DNA from 3 places in the Ruegeria sp. BB5 genome. Region 2 is predicted to be linked to each of the others. Evidence: riboswitches for the same ligand, from Rfam matches in the RefSeq annotation. Region 2 holds a riboswitch; each other region holds the start of a gene.
What was found. Region 2 has a riboswitch for thiamine pyrophosphate ahead of thiC (phosphomethylpyrimidine synthase ThiC). Riboswitches for the same ligand answer to the same signal wherever they lie in the genome.

Region 1: linked by a shared signal. The riboswitch ahead of thiB (thiamine ABC transporter substrate binding subunit) and the one ahead of thiC (phosphomethylpyrimidine synthase ThiC) in region 2 are both predicted to bind thiamine pyrophosphate.
Region 3: linked by a shared signal. The riboswitch ahead of thiD (bifunctional hydroxymethylpyrimidine kinase/phosphomethylpyrimidine kinase) and the one ahead of thiC (phosphomethylpyrimidine synthase ThiC) in region 2 are both predicted to bind thiamine pyrophosphate.

Annotation. Positions count from the first base shown of each region.
Region 1 is NZ_JBQFUX010000009.1:5,230-12,106, forward strand. It holds gene ACR0DL_RS17285 (TRAP transporter small permease) at 1-224, shown strand, start outside; gene ACR0DL_RS17290 (TRAP transporter large permease) at 221-1,501, shown strand; gene speB (agmatinase) at 1,523-2,488, shown strand; gene ACR0DL_RS17300 (thiamine ABC transporter ATP-binding protein) at 2,577-3,269, opposite strand; gene ACR0DL_RS17305 (ABC transporter permease family protein) at 3,256-4,803, opposite strand; gene thiB (thiamine ABC transporter substrate binding subunit) at 4,779-5,759, opposite strand; TPP riboswitch at 5,792-5,896, opposite strand; gene ACR0DL_RS17315 (GDP-mannose 4,6-dehydratase) at 6,147-6,877, opposite strand, start outside.
Region 2 is NZ_JBQFUX010000014.1:13,467-20,343, reverse strand. It holds partial or broken gene ACR0DL_RS20670 (acetyl-CoA C-acyltransferase) at 1-99, shown strand, start outside; gene ACR0DL_RS20665 (AraC family transcriptional regulator) at 228-1,247, shown strand; gene ACR0DL_RS20660 (acyl-CoA dehydrogenase family protein) at 1,440-2,618, shown strand; TPP riboswitch at 3,361-3,480, shown strand; gene thiC (phosphomethylpyrimidine synthase ThiC) at 3,590-5,380, shown strand; gene ACR0DL_RS20650 (invasion associated locus B family protein) at 5,442-5,921, opposite strand; gene ACR0DL_RS20645 (hypothetical protein) at 5,940-6,877, opposite strand, start outside.
Region 3 is NZ_JBQFUX010000002.1:138,575-145,451, forward strand. It holds gene dnaK (molecular chaperone DnaK) at 1-1,278, shown strand, start outside; gene dnaJ (molecular chaperone DnaJ) at 1,353-2,507, shown strand; TPP riboswitch at 2,636-2,742, shown strand; gene thiD (bifunctional hydroxymethylpyrimidine kinase/phosphomethylpyrimidine kinase) at 2,786-3,589, shown strand; gene ACR0DL_RS08680 (FAD-dependent oxidoreductase) at 3,586-4,563, shown strand; gene thiS (sulfur carrier protein ThiS) at 4,547-4,741, shown strand; gene ACR0DL_RS08690 (thiazole synthase) at 4,744-5,508, shown strand; gene ACR0DL_RS08695 (thiamine phosphate synthase) at 5,505-6,101, shown strand; gene ACR0DL_RS08700 (HesA/MoeB/ThiF family protein) at 6,098-6,877, shown strand, end outside.

The DNA of each region.
Region 1 (6,877 bases), on a different contig from region 2:
GGCGGATCACCCCGGCGCTGCAGCTGCCGCTGTACCTGACCTATGTCTGGGTGGTGATCGGATTGGCACTGGCCTCGTTCCAATACCTGCTGACTGCGATCCGTAACCTGAACTTCGCTGACGAGGACGTCTATATCTCGTACCTCGAAATTGACAGCTATGAAGATCCGGAAACTGCGTCGGCCATCAAGAAATTCCAAGATACTGCGGAGGCGGACAAATGACCGAGTTGATGCTGGTTGTAATGATCGTCCTGCTGCTGGCAGGCTTTCCAATGAAAATGCCCTTGATTTCGGCGGCTGTGCTGGGGTTTCTCGTCTACTTCCCTGAAATGAACATGCAAATCCTGATCCAGCAGATGATCGGGGGTGTGAAGCCGGCTGCGCTGATCGCGGTGCCGATGTTCATTTTGGCCGCTGATATCATCACGCGAGGACATTCCGCCAACCGGCTTATCGATCTTGTGATGAGTTTCATGGGCCATATCAAAGGCGGCCTGGCAATTTCCGTCACTTCGGCCTGCGCCTTGTTCGGTGCGGTGTGCGGATCGACCCAGGCGACGGTGGTGGCCATTGGCGGTGCGATGCGGCCGCGTATGTTGAAATCGGGCTATAGCGACAGCTTTTCGATCGGGTTGATCGTAAATGCCGCTGATCTGGCCTATCTGATCCCGCCATCCATCGGCATGATCATCTATGGCGTGGTCTCGGGGACGTCGATTTCGCAGCTTTTCATCGCAGGCATCTTGCCCGGGTTGCTGATCGTAGTGTTATTCTCGGCCTATTGCATGGTGTACGCTTACCGTCACGATATCCCAGTTCTGCCTCGCGAGGGGTGGGGACAGCGCTTTACCGCGTTGCGCAAAGCCCTGTGGCCGATGGGATTTCCGGCGATCATCGTCGGAGGCATCTATGGCGGCGTGTTCTCACCCACCGAAGCGGCGGCAATCTGCGTGCTTTATGCTGTGATCCTCGAGGTTGTGATCTTTCGCTCGATCAAGGTCGGAGACCTGTTCGATATTGCCCTGTCCACAGGGGCCATCACTTCCGTCGTGTTTATCCTGATTGCCGCCGGAGCCGCCTTTAGCTGGACACTTAGTTTTGCCCAAGTGCCGCAGACTATCATCGCAGCGCTGGGGCTGGAACAAGCCAGCCCGCTTATGGTGTTGCTGGCGATCAACGTGGCCTTCTTCCTCGGCTGCATGTTCGTTGACTCGATCGTGGTGATCCTGATCCTAGTTCCGATCTTTGCGCCGATGATCAAGGCCAGTGGGTTAGACCCGGTACTGGTTGGCGTTCTGATCACACTGCAAGTCGCCATCGGCGCCGCCACACCCCCCTTTGGCTGCAACCTGTTCACCGCCATCGCTGTATTCCGCCGCCCCTTTGTCGAGGTGGTCCGCGGCGTGCCGCCCTTTCTGATCATCCTTTTGGTTGTCACCGGGCTGCTGATGGCATTCCCTCAAATCGCGCTGTTCCTGCCGGAATTGGCGTACCGATAATCCATAAGAAACGGAGAAATCATGTCGGGTCATGGCTATGAATCTGGTCGTCTGAACCTGCCTTTTGTCGGCATCGCGACTTTTGGCAAAAAACCTTATGTCGAGAATTGGGATAAGATCGACGCTGATGTCGCCGTCCTTGGTGCACCTTTCGATTTCGGGTGTCAGTTTCGATCCGGTGCCCGGTTTGGGCCGCGCGCTGTGCGCGAAGCGTCAACCCTGTTCAGCTTTGGCCACGCCGGTGCCTATGACCACGAGGATGACGCAACCTATCTGGCCAGCGATGTGCGCATCGTCGATCTGGGCGATGCCGACATCATCCATACCAAGACTGAGGAAAGCCACGCCAACATCGAATACGGTGTGAAGAAAATCCTGGATGCGGGCGCTCTGCCGGTGACTATCGGTGGAGATCACTCGATCAACATTCCGTGCATCCGCGCCTTTGAAGAAGATTGCGCAAAGAACGGACCTATCCACGTGATCCAGATCGATGCGCATCTGGACTTTGTCGACGAACGCAAAGGCGTCACCGATGGTCACGGCAACCCGATGCGTCGGGCAATCGAAAAAGACTATGTCTCGGGCATGACCCAACTGGGCATCCGCAACGTGTCCTCAACCGCGAAAGAAGGTTATGACGACGCGCGGGCGCGGGGTTCAGATATCCTGTCCGTACGACAGGTGCGTAAACTGGGAACCGAGGGCGTTTTGGATCGTATCCCCGAAGGTGCGCGTTATTACGTCACCATAGATATCGACGCGTTCTGCCCGTCGATTGCGCCCGGAACAGGGACACCCAGCCATGGCGGGTTCCAGTACTATGATGTCCTGGAAATAGTTCAGGGGCTCAGTAAACGCGGTAATGTGGTTGGCATTGATCTGGTTGAGGTCGCCCCTGCCTATGACCAGACCGAAAGCACTCAGATTCTTGCGGCGCAATTGCTGCTGAACTTCCTCGGGTTCATTTTCCACAACCGGAAATAAGGTCCCTCCCTGTCAGTCCGGCGTGCAGAAACCTTTCAACTACGCGCCGGGCTGCGAGTTTCCTTTCGCAGGTTTCCATCCAATGTCCCTACCCCAAATAGTCGCGCAGGCTGGGCGGTGGATTGTCCAAAAGGTCCCGGGTCGGCGCAGGAGGATGTGCCTGCTCGTTAGACACAAGAACCGTCTGGCCGGTAATGCGGCGCGCGTCCTGCGGGTCGTGGCTGACCATAAGCAGGGTCGTTCCGGTTTCCGCCAGCAACCCAGCCACAAGATCAAGCATTTCAGCCTTCAGTGCCGGCCCCAGCGCCGCAAACGGTTCGTCCAGCAGCAACATCTGACGGCGCTGCACAAGAACCCGGGCTAATGCGACCCGGCTTTGCTGACCTCCAGACAGTTCGGCTGGCTTGCGATCACCCAGACCCGGCAGGGCAACCCGATCTAGTGCGGTTTGGACCTGAGATTGCTCATCAACGGTCAACCGCCCATTCGGGCGCAAGCCCAAAGCGATATTCTGTTCGACCGTCAGATGTGGGAATAGATTGCCATCCTGAAACAGCATCGCCAAAGGGCGCTTGCCAGGGGCGCGGTTTGATATAAGGTCTCCGTCCCAGAATATCTTTCCCTGTTTAAGGTCACGAAACCCGGCAATCGCCTCAAGCAGTGTCGACTTTCCCGCACCAGACGGCCCAATAATGGCTACACTGGCACCGGTCTCGACGGCAAAATCAGCACGCAACGAGAAATTTCCGTTCTCGATTACGCAGCCTTTAAGTTTCAGCATGCAACCGCCCTCCGCGATCCAATAGCCAGAATGCCCCCATCGACAGCAACAACAGCAACAGAGCTGCCCCGGCCGCTGCTTGCATCTGATACGCCCCCATCAACCGATAGATCTGCAAGGGCAAGGTCGCGATCTGTGGATCGGCGAACAGGGCAATAACTCCCAGATCTCCCATCGATAGCGCGGCTGACAAACCCGTGGCAAAGCGGATCTGTGGGCGCATGCGCGGCAACAGGACGCGGGCAAAGAATGTTTTCTTGTCCATGTCCAGCGACAGGGCAAGCCGTCCGTGTCGCGCCACCACGTCGCGGGCCGCCGGCACCAGAATGCGTAGCGCGAAGGGCAAGGCCATGACGGCATTCACCAGCGTGGTTACCGGCAATGCCAGTGTTACTGGATTAGCGATGGGGCGGATCAGAATGAACAGCCCGGTGCCAATCACCAACGGTGAAGCCGCCAGCCCCAGAATACCGCTAAGCTCAACAATCCCGTGACGACCGGTTGCAACGGCCATGGCCATCGGCAGTGCAAGCATCAACAAAACAATCGTACTAGCAGTGGCAACCAGAACCGATATCACCGCCGCACGGAACACCAAGGCAGGCATTTCGAGCAACCCAGATAGGCCAGAGATCGCCACGGCAGCCAAAGGAAGAAGCAGAAACGCTGCCGCGAGCCCAATCCAGCACGCATCAATTGCGGGCGCGCCGCCATCCCATCGTTGTATCGCGCGATCCAATCCAGCGCCGAACCCGTCACCACGCGAAAACTTCAAAGCAGCTAGCGCGGCAGCAGCGGTCAAGGCCAGTTGCACCGCAGAAAGCAACGCCGCGCGGCCAAGGTCGAAATCGTAGGTAAAGGATTGATAGATCGCGAGTTCAAGTGTCGTTGCGCGAGGCCCTCCGCCAAGAGTCAACGCGACGGCAAAGCTAGTCAGGCAAATCGCAAAGATCACGGCCAGAACACCCGGCAGAATGCGCCTTAACATTGGCAGTTCGATCAGACGGAACATGGCAAAGCCGTCGCACCCCAATTGCGCGGCCAACCGAAATCTTTCTGCCGGAATTTCCTGCCACGCCTGCAGGATCAGCCGCGTGGCAAGTGGCAGGTTGAAAAATACATGGGCTAGAACCACCCCGTGCAACCCATAGATGCGCAGCGGCGGCAAACCAAACAGACCTAAAAAATCTGAAATCCAGCCGGCACGTCCGAAAACCTGCAACAACCCAAGGATCGCGACGATGACCGGCAGGATAAAGGGGGCGCCCAATAGGGCGATCAGGGCAGACCGTCCACGAAACCGACGCCGCGCCAGTGCCCGGGCGACCGGAATAGCCAGCCCGGCACTGAACAACGCAGACAACACCGCCTGAACCAGCGTAAAGCGCAGCGCCGCCCAATCGGCCGGACCCAACCCACCCGCTGTATCAGCGCGCAGGGCTACCGCGGCCAATGTGCCCAATATCAGCGCAGCAACCAGTGCCGCTGCGCCAACACCCGGCCAAGGGCTTACTGGCTGAGCGCGCCCAGCCATTCCGCAAGCGCCTGATCCCGCACGGAGGCGGCTTCATCCGGGGTATACAGCAAGGATTTCTCAGGCGTGATCAACGTATCAAACCCTTCGGGCAGGCCAGCCACAGGGGTCACTGCCGGATACATCCAGTTGGTGGTCGGGATGATCTGCTGGAAGGTGTCCGAGACCATGAATTCCAGAAATTGATCCGCCAGTTCGGGCTGATCGGTACCGGCCAGCTTCGCCGCAACTTCAACCTGCATATAGTGGCCCTCATCAAAGGCGGCCGCTGCTTTGCTGGCGTCATCCTCGGCGATCAAGTGATAAGCAGGCGATGTGGTGTAGCTGAGCACCATGTCCGCCTCACCCTCAAGAAACAGGCCATACGCCTCGGACCAACCTTTGGTCACGGTCACGATATTGTCGGCAAGCCCGGCCCAGATTTCGGGGGCTTCGTCTCCATAAGACGCTTTGACCCACAACAGCAGCCCCAGACCCGGAGTGGACGAGCGCGGGTCTTGAATAATGATCTTGGTTTCACCCTCGGCCAGTTCACGGAAATTGGCAGGTGCCGCCGCATCTGCGTTATGGACAAAAGCAAAATAGCCCCAGTCATAAGGCGCGAACACGTCATCTGACCATTCAATCGGCAGGGTATAATCGGCGCTGACCGAATTGGGAGCAAACAAGCCAGTTTCCTTGGCTGCTGCGATCAGGCCGGTGTCCAGCCCAAGCACCACATCGGCGTCCGTGTTTTCTCCCTCAAGCCGAAGACGCGACAACAGCGCCGCGCCGTCTTCGACGCCCACAAGGTTCAGATCACAGTTGCATACTGCTTCGAAAGCTTCTTCTACTTTCGGGCCCGGACCCCAGTCCGAGACAAAGCTGTCATAGGTGTAAACGGTCAGCTGAGGTTTGTCGGCCGCGACAGCCGCTGTTGCGCTCAGAAGTCCCGCAGCAATCATCAGATGTTTCATGTCATCCTCCATTGCGGCGAGAGGGCAAGGGTGGATGAAACCGTTACCTTTCCCTCCGCCGGTTCTAGCCGGTTCAGGTTCTACGGGTTCGCCAAAAGCATCTCAGCGCGGCAGGCCACGCACCCCGAGGTGAGGTTGTCAGTAGGTTGGAACGGACGAAAAGACAACCGGGTTAAAGTGTTTTTTGGATGCTCAAATTGGCATCCGTTCAGTTGGACTGAGAGATGCGCAACCTAATCGCCCTGTGGAACAATCACCGTGGGAAAGGTTTTGAACTACGTTCCAGGTACTGGAACGGTTTGCGTTTTTACCCTTGAGAACTTCAGAGGCCGAATCTCAAAACTGAGAGGACGGCCACCAGTCTTTTAGGCCTGAAGGCTAACCATCTTACCTTTCGGTCCCAGCCGCGTTGGGACGATAAAAGTCGCGGTACCACTTAACAAACTCAGCCACACCATCTTCGATCGAAGTCCTTGGTTGATAACCGGTCAATTCCCTGAGCAGCGATGCATCGGCCCAAGTTGCGGGCACGTCACCGGGCTGCATTGGCATCATGTTTTTATTCGCCTTGATGCCAGTGGCCGTTTCGATAGCTTCAATAAACGCGGTCAGCTGTACCGCATCATTGTTGCCGATATTCACCACTCGATGGGGGGCGACCGGTGACAAACTGTCCCCTTCTGGAACATTGCCGTCTGCGGGGCGCACAGGGACGGCGTCCATCAGCAGGCGGATCGCCTCAACCAGATCTTCAACATAGGTAAAGTCGCGTTTCATGTCACCGTGATTATAGACGTCGATCGCATTGCCCTCGAGGATCGCTTTGGTAAATTTGAACAGCGCCATGTCCGGGCGACCCCAAGGACCATAGACGGTGAAAAACCGGAATATGGTGATCGGCAAATCGAACAGATGCGCATAGGAATGGGCCATGCTTTCGGTCGACTTCTTGGTGGCCGCGTAGAACGACATCTGATGATCGGCGCGTTGGGTTTCCTTGTAGGGCATCTCGGTATTGGCGCCAAAGGCCGAAGAAGTCGAAGCCAACAGCATATGTTTGGGCGGATGCGCCCGCGCCGCTTCCAGAATTTCGAAAGTCCCTATCACATTGCTTTCCA
Region 2 (6,877 bases):
GCTCTGATTGAGGGGAGGCGTCGTGGCGTGAAATACGTGGTGACCTCCATGTGTGTCGGCGGAGGCATGGGCGCCGCAGCACTGTTCGAAGTCGCCTGACCACACTGAAATGAGTTCAAGCAGAGCGTTATCTGGTTGATTCATTGACATTCTGTCATCTGCGAAAGCCGCCATCTGCAAGCCTGCATTTCATGTCGACCGGAATTGGTGATACCTCCTGAGGCGTTATGACCAATGTCACGCCAACGATCCTTTCCACGGTTTCCAGCCAGTTTGTCGATGACTGGCTGGCGGCGCTACGTGCCCTATGCCCAGAGGCGCAAATGGCGTCGCTGCTTAGCCGGTCCGGTCTGAACGCGGATACGCGCTCGCCGAATGGTCGCGTCACGCTGGATCAGATCGTTTGCCTCTATCAACTTGCAGCAGTTGAGACCGGTGATGAGATGATGGGGCTTTGGAGCAGACCCATCCGGCCGAGGGCCCTAAAACATCTTCTGACCACTGTCAGGGAAGCCACGTCTCTTGCATCGGCGCTCTACCGGTTTTCAACGTTCTGGAACTTGTTGCTGGATGATTATCAGTTTGATCTGGAGGACGCCGACAACGCGTTGGTACTTACCCTGAAACCACAAGGCGAAGTGCCGCTTCAGCGGTTTGGACATATGCTGATCCTCAAACTTGCCCACGGGCTCATGTCTTGGCTGGCAGGGCATGAGGTTCCGGTTAAGGCCGTTGATTTCGCGTTTGATCGCCCGGACTTTGATCAGGATTACGCGATTATCTTTCCTGCACCGCTGCGGTTTGGCCAACCCGCCACCGCCATCGCGTTTGATCCGAATGTAATGGGCCCTGTGCAGACTCGAAGCACAGCTGATCTTGACCGGTTTTTGCAAAACGCGCCACGAGACTGGATTTTTACCTCTTCCCGCGAACACACCCAATCGCTGCGGGTGCGCACGTATCTGGGTCAGACAGGTTGGGATTCGGCGACCTTAACACAGACAGCATCCGCAATGCACATGACCCCGCGCACCCTGATCCGCAGGCTACACGCGGATGGCACGTCGTTTCAGGCCATAAAGGATGCCCTGCGGCGCGACATCGCAATCCGTGATCTTCAGGCGGGGTGCAAAAGCGTTGAAGCCATCGCACATGATGTCGGATTTTCGTCGGCGGCCAATTTCCACCGGGCCTTTCAACGCTGGACCGGAAGCACGCCCAGCTCATACCGCAAATCACAAACATAAGCGGCCATTTGTCACTTTTGGACAATTATCTGTCAGCGCACGAGATAGAGCTTAACGGGCTGGCTCGCTAAGTCTTGCCGCAGAGAAACATTTTCAGCTGAAGTTTCGCCTTCATAGCTCATCAGTCCGGCCATCCACGATTGCCGGGTTGTGGCGTCATCTGAGAACAATCGCCCTTGAAAGGATCCACCAATGTCAGACAAACTCGCCACCATACTCCAGGCTGCACGCGACCACGCCGAGCAGGTCATCCTGCCAAATGTGGACGCCTGGAACGCCACGAAGACATGGCCCCGTGATGCGTCGGACAAGGCCGGGGCCGCTGGTCTGACTGGGCTGTACGCCCCCGAAGAGTTTGGCGGCCAGGGCTTGCCACTTTCAGAGGGCATTCAGGTCTACGAACAACTGGGGCTCGGAGATGGCGCTTATGCCTTTGCCCTGTCGATGCATAACATCTGCACCTTCGCGGGCTGCGGCTATGGCACAGATGCCTTCAAGGAAAAATGGGCGCGAGACCTGACTTCGGGCCGCAAACTGGCGAACTTTGCACTGACCGAACCGCAATCCGGATCGGATGCCACAAACATGTATTCGCGGGCCGTGATCAATGATGACGGCACATGGACGATCAGCGGTGCGAAGGCATGGGTCAGCCTGGCGACCGAGGCTGAAATCTATTTCACGGTGGTCAAGACCAGCAATGAGCCCGGCCACAAGGATATGGCGATGATTGCCATCCCGGCCGACACTCCGGGCCTCAGCTTTGGTCCGCTCTACGACACCCCGTCCTACAACTTCCTGCCTCTGGCCGAGATGTACATGGACAAAGTCATGGTGAGCGAAGACAATATCATCCTGCCCATTGGTCAGGGCCTGCAAGGTTCACTCATGGCGATCGATATTGCCCGCGTTTCGATTGCGTCAGGATGCTGTGGATTGATGCAAGCTGCATTAGATACGGCGCTGTCCTATTCCAAGAACCGCAAGATGTTCGGTGGCAAGAACCTCGATCTGGACGGGATCCAGTGGATGCTGGGCGAAGTTGCGACCGATCTTGAAGCCTCGAAACTGCTGTACCGCAAGGCGGCAAAAGCCCTTGGCACGCCCGAGGGCCCACTGATGGCCGCCCATGCCAAACGGTTTGTGCCAGATGCCGCAGTGAAGGCTGCAAATACCTGCACGCAAGTGCTGGGCGGCATGGGGCTGTTGCAGCCTTATGGTCTGGATCGTTTGTCCCGTCTTGCACAAATGCTGCGGATCGTGGACGGGACGACGGAAATCAGCCGCGTGGTCATCGGGCGGGCCTTGCAGAAACGTGCGGCAAGCTTGCCTGACCTGCCAGTACCGAAAGGATTTGGTGAAACCAGCTGAACGTCCCCCCCCACCGACGAAGCAGAGCCGACCAGAAAATCTCCTCAGAGATCGGTAAAACTGAAAGACCAGCCGCGCATATGCGGCCGGTTACTCGATATTGCAGACCTTGGTGCAAACGCAGCGAATTCACCCTTTGTCCGCAAACTGTAAATTCACCCATCTTCTGATTGCGCACGTGCAGCGAATGTCCGCAATGTCGAGCCGCACTGCAGAATGCTGAACGACCGACTAAAGCCCGGTAAGGGCCGGAAGTGATCAGGGCAGGGCACTTAGTCGCTCAACATTGTTCAGCACAAAACCTTACGCTGTGAAGCTGTCGGTCTGCGAGTTGTGTCCGCTCTCGGAAGTTCCCAATGCGCGTTGCAGTCGACGATCGTATTGCTGCAGTCTGAGACAAGCTTGATAAGTCCAAGTCAGCGAAATCCACCAAAATGCATGAAAATCTTAAGTCGTTGAATTATGGGGAAGACGAGTCTCAATAATTCAGTCCCATTATTTACGTACTCCGACAATTCTCCTTCAAATGAGGCAATCTTCCTATAATACGTCTTATGTGAAATAACAGCGTTTAACTTACCGTCGATATGTGGAGTATCTGTCGAATAGGTCGGCCCGCACATCAGATAGCGACCGTATTTCTGGTGACGTGCTGCACCGAACGGAAGGTCCCGGCCGTTCGAGAAAATCTGAAACAAATGAATTTTGGTGCTTGTTTAAGCCGTGAACCTCAAGCTAAACCACCTGTACGCAGGGGAGTCCCACCAAGGGGACTGAGAGGCTGACGGGGCAATGCCCGGCGACGCGACCCTTTGAACCTGACCCAGTTGATACTGGCGTAGGAAGCTAGGGCGCGCAGGCCACAAAACCGGGCAAGCGCACTCCGAACAGGGGGCTGTCTGCCTTCTCGTTTCCCCAAGCCAAAACTCATCTGGTGTCTTTTTAAGTTGAACTGCTTGAGGAGCACCAACATGAACGTCCCCAACCCCAAAATCACCGCCGGTGAACTGCCCGCATCGCGCAAGATCTATGTAAACGGTACATTGCACCCGGATGTGCGCGTGCCAATGCGTGAAATTTCGGTCCACCCCACGGCGGGGGAGCCACCCTTGCCCGTGTATGACAGTTCGGGGCCGTATACCGATCCGCAGGTGATGACGGACATTCGGCAAGGTCTGGCGCCGCTGCGTCGCAAGTGGATTGAGGCTCGAGCAGATGTCGAAGAATATGATGGACGTGAGATCAAACCGGAAGACAACGGTTTTGTCGAAGGTGATCGGCTAACGCCCGAGTTCCCTGTGCGCCCGCGCCCCCTGCGCGCCAAGGATGGAAAAGCTGTGACGCAGCTGGCCTATGCCCGCGCTGGCATCATCACACCGGAAATGGAATTCATCGCCATCCGCGAAAACCAATTGCGCGAGGCTGTCGTTGAACAGCGCGAAGGCAATGATTGGGGTGCAAACATCCCTGACTATGTGACCCCGGAATTCGTGCGGGACGAGGTCGCCGCTGGTCGCGCCATTATCCCTGCGAATATCAACCACCCTGAAAGCGAACCGATGATCATCGGGCGTAATTTCCTGGTCAAGATCAACGCAAATATGGGTACCTCGGCTGTGACCTCTTCGATGGAAGAAGAGGTCGATAAAATGGTCTGGTCGATCCGTTGGGGTGCTGATACCGTCATGGACCTGTCGACCGGCCGCAACATCCACAACACCCGTGAATGGATCATCCGCAACAGCCCGGTGCCGATTGGCACCGTGCCGTTGTATCAAGCGCTGGAAAAGGTCAACGGCATTGCCGAAGACCTGACATGGGAAGTGTTCCGTGACACGCTGATCGAACAGGCCGAACAAGGTGTCGACTATTTCACCATCCACGCAGGCGTGCGCCTGCATATGGTGCCGATGACGGTAAAACGGGTTACCGGTATTGTGTCGCGCGGTGGGTCGATCATGGCCAAGTGGTGCTTGCATCACCACAAGGAAAGCTTCCTCTATGAGCATTTCGACGAAATCTGCGACATCTGCCGGGCCTATGATGTGTCGTTCAGCCTAGGCGACGGTCTGCGTCCCGGCTCTATCGCCGACGCTAATGACGAGGCACAATTTGCCGAGCTTGAGACGCTGGGTGAGCTGACCAAAATCGCGTGGGCCAAGGATTGTCAGGTGATGATCGAAGGCCCCGGACACGTAGCCATGCACAAGATCAAAGAAAACATGGACAAGCAATTGGAGTGTTGCCACGAGGCGCCCTTTTACACGCTTGGCCCCCTGACCACCGATATCGCGCCGGGCTATGACCACATCACCAGCGGCATTGGTGCTGCGATGATTGGCTGGTTTGGTTGTGCGATGCTCTGCTATGTCACGCCTAAAGAACATCTGGGGCTGCCGGACCGGGATGATGTGAAAACTGGGGTTATTACTTATAAGATCGCCGCTCACGCCGCTGATTTGGCCAAAGGTCTGCCGGGCGCGCAACGTCGTGACGATGCGCTGTCCCGCGCCAGGTTCGAGTTCCGCTGGGAAGATCAGTTCAACCTGTCGCTGGACCCGGAAACGGCGCGGGAATTCCACGACCAAACCTTGCCCAAACAAGCGCATAAGGTGGCGCATTTCTGTTCCATGTGCGGGCCGAAATTCTGCTCGATGCGGATCAGCCACGACATTCGAACTGAAGCGCAGAAAGAGGGGATGGAGGCGATGGCCGCCAAATTCCGTGAAGGCGGCGACCTTTACATGCCCGTGAAAGACTAAACACCGCGGCGGAGCCGATCCTTTCGGCTCCGCACGCTCTTGCATTGAAGGGAAACTACTCTCAGGGCAATAGATCGGATACTTTGCTGAACCCAGTCAAATCGAAGCCAAATGAAATTGGCTCTCCGACCCTGTTTTTAGCGTCGATCTGCAATTGATTACCTGCCCGCATCGCAGACATCCATTCCTGGGAAACTGGCGAACGGGCAAAACAACCTTGTGCCTCGCATGTCAGGAACTCCAGACGGGCGACCTCGGCATCATCCACCTTTGCAACCAGCCCTTCCGAGAACAAAAGACCGAATGGCAGGGTCAGCACGGTCTCAGTCTCGTCCTTACCTGCAGCCTTTATAAATGCGATGGACGTAAGCCTTTGGTTGTTTTCGGTCAAAACGATGCTTTGGGTCATTTCGCAGATCAACTCGGACCCAACGGCCCGATTGCTGCAATTGACCGACCATGGCGGCGCTGCGCCTTCCTGCGCAGCAAGGGGAGTTGCCAATCCCAATGTGACCCCCAAAGCGCTTATCCAAGTTTTCATCCTGCTGTCCCTCATCGATTAGAATTGTAGTCCAAGGCCAAGACCTACCTGTAGGGCCCTGGTTGAGTCTCCGAACAAATGATCGAGGCTCAGATTGACAAAGCTGCTGTCATCCAGCGCAAACAGCCCCAACCGGGCCGAGACCAAGCCATGCGCGTCGCCGACAAAGCTGGTGTTTGAAAACCCACCGTCAGCGGTGCTCGCTCCGTTGAACCCGGCGGTGACCGATACGGTATCATCCGACGAGACAATGGCACCAACCTGAAAACTTGCGCGAAGCTTCTGCGAGGCACTCAGGGTTTGCTCGGTTCCGATTTCCAGCGAAGGCGTGAACGAATAGATCATCTCGCTATCGTCTTGCAGAACGACCCCCGCCAGGGTTGCATCGCCATTGCTTTCGGTTGCCAGACGTGTGGCATCAACGGCTACCTCAGGGCGCAGATAGGAACTGCCGCCCGCGAACCTGTGGTCATAAGCAAGGCTGAGACGCAGGTTCTGATGGTTCATCTTGTGCTTGATCTCGCTGACACCAACGGTGCTTACGATTTGACCGTTGGGCAACACACCACTGATCCCGCCCGCGCTGAGCGTATCATAGTCTGACCAACCGGCCGACAGCTGGGCTGCAAACTCCCAAGCGCCGGTGTATTTGGTCAGCGAGGCACCCAGATTGAACCGATCACCCGTTGCATTGTAATTCGATCCGTTCCGGAGGCTCATCTCGTCATAGCCTACCGCGAACCCGGCGAATAGCTCATCCCCAACCGGCAGACGGACACCAGCCGACAGGTTGGTGTCGTTGATGTCCAGCTCTTCGTACATGCCGGTCTGATCGCGGTCATAAAAAGACCGCCCGCCTGAGAACCAAACACAATTGCGCGGGTCATCCCCGAACTGGTAATCGGTAAACCGTTCGCAATTGTGCAGCGTGTCCGCAAATACCCGGGTGCCATAAA
Region 3 (6,877 bases), on a different contig from region 2:
GAGGTCAAATCGACCAACGGTGACACCTTCCTGGGAGGTGAAGACTTTGACATGCGCATCGTCAACTACCTGGCGGATGAGTTCAAAAAGGAACACGGTGTCGACCTGTCGCAAGACAAGATGGCGCTGCAGCGTCTGAAAGAAGCTGCTGAGAAAGCCAAGATTGAGCTGTCTTCGACTTCGCAAACCGAAATCAACCAGCCGTTCATCTCGATGGGTTCGAACGGTCAGCCGCTGCACATGGTCATGAAACTGACCCGTGCCAAGCTGGAATCGCTGGTTTCGGACCTGATCAAAAAGTCGATGAAGCCCTGCCAGGCCGCTCTAAAAGACGCTGGTCTGTCGGCTGGCGACATTGACGAAGTTGTTCTGGTCGGTGGTATGACCCGGATGCCGAAAGTGATCGAAGAGGTCACCAAGTTTTTCGGGAAAGAGCCGCACAAGGGTGTGAACCCGGACGAAGTGGTTGCCATGGGCGCCGCCATCCAGGCCGGTGTTCTGCAGGGCGACGTCAAAGACGTTGTTCTGCTGGACGTGACCCCGCTGTCGCTGGGTATCGAAACGCTGGGTGGCGTGTTCACCCGCCTGATCGATCGCAACACCACGATCCCGACCAAAAAGTCTCAGGTCTTCTCGACCGCCGAAGACAACCAGAACGCCGTAACCATCCGCGTGTTCCAGGGTGAGCGTGAAATGGCTGCGGACAACAAGATCCTGGGTCAGTTCAACCTCGAAGATATCCCGCCTGCACCGCGCGGCATGCCTCAGATCGAGGTGACTTTTGATATCGACGCCAACGGCATTGTCTCGGTTTCGGCCAAGGACAAAGGCACCGGCAAAGAGCAGAAGATCACCATCCAGGCCTCGGGCGGTCTGTCGGATGAAGACATCGACAAGATGGTCAAGGACGCCGAAGAGAACGCGGAAGCCGACAAGGAACGCCGCGAGTTGGTCGACGCCAAGAACCAGGCGGAAAGCCTCATCCACTCGACCGAAAAGTCGATGGAAGAGCATGCCGACAAAGTCGACCCGACCACCATCGAAGCCATCGAGCTGGCAATTGCCGCGCTGAAGGACGAGCTGGAGACCGAGAATGCCGACAAGATCAAGTCGGGCATCCAGAACGTCACCGAAGCGGCCATGAAGCTGGGCGAAGCCATCTATAAGGCGCAAGCCGAAGAAGGTGAGGATGAGCCTGCGGCGGCAGATGCTGCGCCGGGTGAGGACGACATTGTTGACGCCGAGTTCGAAGATCTGGACGACGACAAGCGTAACTAACGGGTAACCGGGCCAATGTGGGCCGGTCCGGTTGCCGGGCCGGCCCAAATACGTTGAGGCTGAAGGAAATACTGATGTCAAAACGCGACTACTACGATGTGCTCGGCGTATCAAAGGGCGCATCAGCGGATGAAATCAAAAAGGGTTTTCGTAAGAAAGCCAAAGAGTTGCATCCTGATCGCAACAAAGACAACCCGGATGCCGAGTCGCAGTTCAAAGAAGCCAACGAGGCTTATGATGTTCTGCGCGACGCCGACAAAAAGGCCGCATATGACCGTTTCGGCCATGCCGCCTTTGAAAACGGTATGGGCGGCGGTGGTGGTCGTCCGGGCGGCGGCTTTGGTCAGGGTGATTTCTCCAGCGCATTCTCAGACGTGTTCGACGATCTGTTCGGCGATTTCATGGGCGGTCAGCGTGGCGGCCCCGGTGGCGGGCGCCGTGCGGCGCGCGGATCGGACCTGCGCTATAACCTGCGCGTGACGCTGGAAGAGGCGTTCGCGGGCCTGCAGAAAACTATCAGTGTTCCTGCTGCCGTGGCCTGTTCGGCCTGTGACGGATCGGGTGCAGAAGGCGGAGTGGAGCCAACCACCTGTCCAACCTGTTCGGGCATGGGCAAGGTGCGTGCACAGCAGGGTTTCTTTACCGTCGAACGATCCTGCCCGACCTGTTCGGGTCTGGGTCAGATCATCAAGAACCCCTGTAAAGCCTGTGGCGGTGCAGGCCGCGTGGAAAAAGAGCGTGCGCTGTCCGTCAACATCCCCGCCGGTGTCGAGACCGGAACCCGCATCCGCCTGGCGGGTGAGGGTGAAGCTGGGATGCGCGGTGGCCCTCCGGGCGATCTGTATATCTTTGTCGAAGTTTCGGATCACAAGCTGTTCGAACGCGACAGCGTGAACCTGTATTGCCGCGTCCCGGTCAGCATGGCCAAGGCTGCGCTGGGCGGTTCGATCGAAGTGCCAACCATCGATGGTGGCCGCGGCCGCGTGCAAATACCAGCAGGCAGCCAATCGGGCCGTCAGATGCGCCTGCGCGGCAAAGGCATGCCCGCCCTGCGTGGCGGCGGTGTGGGTGACATGTTCATCGAACTGGCGGTGGAAACGCCGGTCAACCTGACCAGTCGCCAAAAAGAACTGCTGAAAGAGTTCGACGATTTGGGTGAGGATAACCACCCGGAATCAAAAAGCTTTTTCTCATCCGTCAAATCCTTTTGGGATGGGATGAAGGGCTAAGATCACCCCACCAAGTTGCTAAAAGGCCGATCCCCTTGGGTCGGCTTTTTTCGTTTTATAGGTCCAGTTTGTCCGCGAACTTCGCGAAATTTGGCTCTTGAATCTTGCCACATCCCCTGAGATTGTCGCGTCAACCGTTGGGGTGCCTTGATCAAGGGGCTGAGAGGCGTGAATGCGCTAACCCATCGAACCTGATCCGGGCAATACCGGCGTAGGGAACGGTCTACACACACAGACGTTTTCCATGCTGCGTTGCCCCCTGATGATGGAGCAACGATATGGCGCATATTGCCCTGACAATTGCGGGCTCGGACAGTGGTGGTGGGGCCGGGATTCAGGCCGATCTCAAGGCGATGTCTGCGTTGGGCGTGTATGGGGCCAGCGTGATCACGGCGGTCACGGCGCAGAACACGCGGGCTATGACCGCAGTGCATGGCATACCGCTCAACGTAGTGGCCGCTCAGATCGAGGCGGTGCTGATCGACCTGGATGTAGGCGCGATCAAGATCGGCATGCTTGCGACCCCTGAAATTATTCAAACCGTTGCCGGGGCCATCGCTGGGTATGATGGCCCCGTCGTTTTGGACCCGGTGATGATCTCCAAATCTGGCGATGCCTTGGTGGCACAGGGTGCCGTTCAGACCCTGCGTGATGTTCTTGTGCCCCGAGCGACCATGCTGACCCCGAACTTACCCGAGGCCGCTTGTTTGCTGGGCACCTCGGACGCCGAATCCCCCGATCAGATGATCGCGCAGGGGATGGCGCTGTGCGGGCTGGGCGCGCGCTCGGTATTGATGAAAGGCGGACATGGGCGCGGCGACGTTTGCCACGATGTGTTGATTGATCCCTCGGGAGTTGTGGCAGAATTCACCGCCACTCGGCGCAATACGCGCAACACGCATGGCACCGGTTGCACCCTGTCGTCTTCGATAGCAGCCGGGCTGGCGCGAGGGCTGGGCCTGACCGATGCGGTCGCGCAGGCGCATGAGTATCTGCAAGGGGCTATTGCTGAAGCTGACGGTCTGATGGTCGGACAGGGGCATGGCCCGGTTCATCATTTCCATCGGGTCTGGCCCGCGTGACGGTCTGGTCGGTCATAGGGGCCGGTGTGGCCGGGCTGGCCGTAGCCAGCGAGCTAGTGTCGCGCGGGGCCAAGGTTCAGATCTTTGATCCCAGTGGTCCACCTGGCCCGCATGGGTGTTCTTGGTGGGCTGGCGGTATGCTGGCCCCGTGGTGCGAGTTTGAAAACGCCGAAGAACCTGTGTTGCGGCTGGGCATGGCTGCGTTCGAGTGGTGGTCTACGCGTACTCGGGTGGAACAACGTGGCACGCTGGTTGTTGCCAACCCGCGTGATCTGCCGGATTTGCGTCGGTTCGCTCGTCGGACCGGGGGGGGTACCGAGATTAGTCAGGCTGAAATTGTCAGTTTAGAGCCTGATTTAACCAGTTTCACCAACGGTCTGCATTTCACGGATGAGGCTCATCTGAACCCACGACAGGCGCTGCGGGATCTGCACCGCCAATTGCTGGACCAAGGGGTAGTCTTCCACCGGAAACTGGCCCCGACCCAGCTGGAGAATGCAATCGATTGCCGCGGTCTGCACGCGCGTGAGGTTTTGCACGACCTGCGCGGCGTCAAGGGAGAGATGTTGGTGATCCGCTGCCCGGACGTGACCCTGACGCGACCTGTACGTCTACTGCATCCAAGGATGCCGCTGTACATCGTGCCGCGTGAGGATGGTGTCTACATGCTGGGCGCAACGATGATCGAAAGCGAAGACAGCAGCCGCATCACGGCCCGATCCATGCTGGAACTGCTCAGCGCCGCCTATGCGCTGAACCCCGCCTTTGGCGAGGCCGAGGTGCTTGAGATCGGTGTCGATCTGCGCCCGGCTTTTCCCGACAACCTGCCCCGCATCCGGCGGCTGGGGCATACGATTTATGCCAACGGACTGTACCGCCATGGCTATCTGCTGGCCCCAGCGCTGGCGCAGGGAGTGGCCGATCTGGCGTTGGACAACAAACATTCGGAGATGGTCGATGAAGATCGTGCTTAATGGTGAATTGCGCGAGGTGCGCGCCGAAATCCTCTCGGACCTGTTGGTCGAATGCGGGTTCTTGGGGAGGGTGGCGACAGCTGTAAACGAAGACTTTGTGCCCTCGGGTCTGCGCATTGCTCAAAAGTTGACCGATGGCGACCGGGTTGAAGTCGTCGCGCCGATGCAGGGAGGCTGAGGATGAAGACCTTCTACGGAACTCAGCTGCCCAATCCGCTGATGTTGGGAACGGCGCAATATCCAAGCCCCGCTATTTTGGAACAGGCGTTTCGCGAGAGCGGCGCGGGTATTGCCACAGTGTCCTTGCGCCGTGAATCCGGGGCTGGGCAGACCTTCTGGCAGATGATCCGCGAGCTGGGCGTGCTGATCCTGCCAAACACCGCTGGGTGCCACACCGTCAAAGAAGCTGTAACCACCGCCCATATGGCGCGTGAGGTGTTTGACACTAATTGGATCAAGCTGGAACTGATCGGCCACACTGACAGTTTGCAGCCAGATGTGTTTCAACTGGTCGAGGCCGCGCGCATACTGACCGAGGACGGGTTTCAGGTTTTCCCCTACACCACCGACGACCTGATCGTGGGCGAGCGGTTGCTGGCCGCCGGGTGTGAGGTGCTGATGCCTTGGGGGGCGCCCATCGGGTCGGGACGGGGGCTGAACAACGAATATGCTCTGCGCGCGATGCGGGCCGAGTTCCCCGATGTTCCTTTGGTTGTGGATGCCGGGATCGGCCTGCCCAGTCACGCCGCGCAGGCGATGGAGTTGGGTTATGACGCCGTTCTGCTGAATACCGCTGTCGCTCGCGCCGGAAACCCTGTGGCCATGGCCCGCGCAATGATGCTGGCGATTCAGGCCGGGCAACTGGCGCATCAAGCCGACCCGATCGAGGCGCGCGATATGGCCGAACCATCAACTCCAGTAATCGGAAAGGCCTTCTTATCATGATGTTAGACCGGTTCTATCCGATCTTCGACCACTCTGACTGGTTGCGCCGGATGCTGCCCCTGGATGTGAAGCTGGTGCAACTGCGGATCAAGGATCAGCTTGATGTGATCATACGGGAACAGATCGCCCAATCGTTAGAACTATGCCGTGCCCACGGCACCGTGCTGGTGGTCAATGATCATTGGCAGGCGGCTATCGACGCTGGTTGTGAGTGGATTCATCTCGGGCAAGAGGATCTGGACGAGGCCGATCTGAAAGCCATCCGCAAGGCGGGGCTGAAACTGGGTGTCTCTACCCACGATGATGATGAATTAGAGCGAGTCCTGACCATGGACCCGGATTATGTGGCTTTGGGCCCGGTCTATCCGACGATCCTGAAAAAAATGAAATGGGAACAGCAGGGCCTGCCACGCGTCACCGAATGGAAGGCACGGGTGGGGGATATCCCTCTGGTCGCGATTGGCGGCATGAGCGTTGAGCGGGCGCCGGGCGTCTTGCAGGCGGGGGCCGACATCGTCTCGGTCGTCACGGACATCACGCTGAATTCCGATCCAGAAACCCGCGTTCGCGAATGGATCGAGGTCACGAGATGAGCCGCTATGCCCGCCAGATGATCCTGCCCGAGGTTGGACCGGCAGGCCAGACCGGCCTGTCAGCAGCGCGGGTTCTGGTGGTGGGCGCAGGCGGATTAGCCTCCCCGGTCCTACCCTTGTTGGCCGGGGCCGGGGTTGGGCATATAACCATCCTGGACCGGGATCAGATCGCGCTATCGAACCTGCATCGGCAGACATTGTTCGCTGAATCCGACTGTGGGCGCGCCAAGGCCAAAGTCGCCGCAGAACGCTGCCGGGCGCTGAATGGTGACATCACCGTAATGGCTGAGAATCAGGCTCTAACAAACCAGAATGTGTTAAATTTTGTCCGCAGCTCTGACATTGTTCTGGACTGCGCGGACAGTTATGCGGCCAGCTATATCCTGTCGGATACCTGTTTGTTGCAGGGCAAGCCGCTGATCAGCGCATCCGTATTGGGGCTGACCGGCTATGTCGGTGGGTTTTGTGCTGGCGCGCCGTCCTTGCGTGCGGTGTTTCCGGATGCACCGGATAGCGGCGCGAGCTGTGCAACGGCCGGCGTGTTGGGCCCTGTCGTTGGGGTGATAGGTGCCTTGCAGGCGCAAATGGCGCTGGGCGTGATCCTTGGCCTGGACCCCTCGCCTTTGGGACAGTTGGTACAGTTTGACGCCCGCACGCTGCGCAGTACCTTATTCCGATTTGACGGCGCACCGGAACCGGCGCACCACTTTCGATTTCTTTCCGCCAGCCAATTGACCGAAGATGATGTGATCATTGAACTGCGCACCCGGGACGAG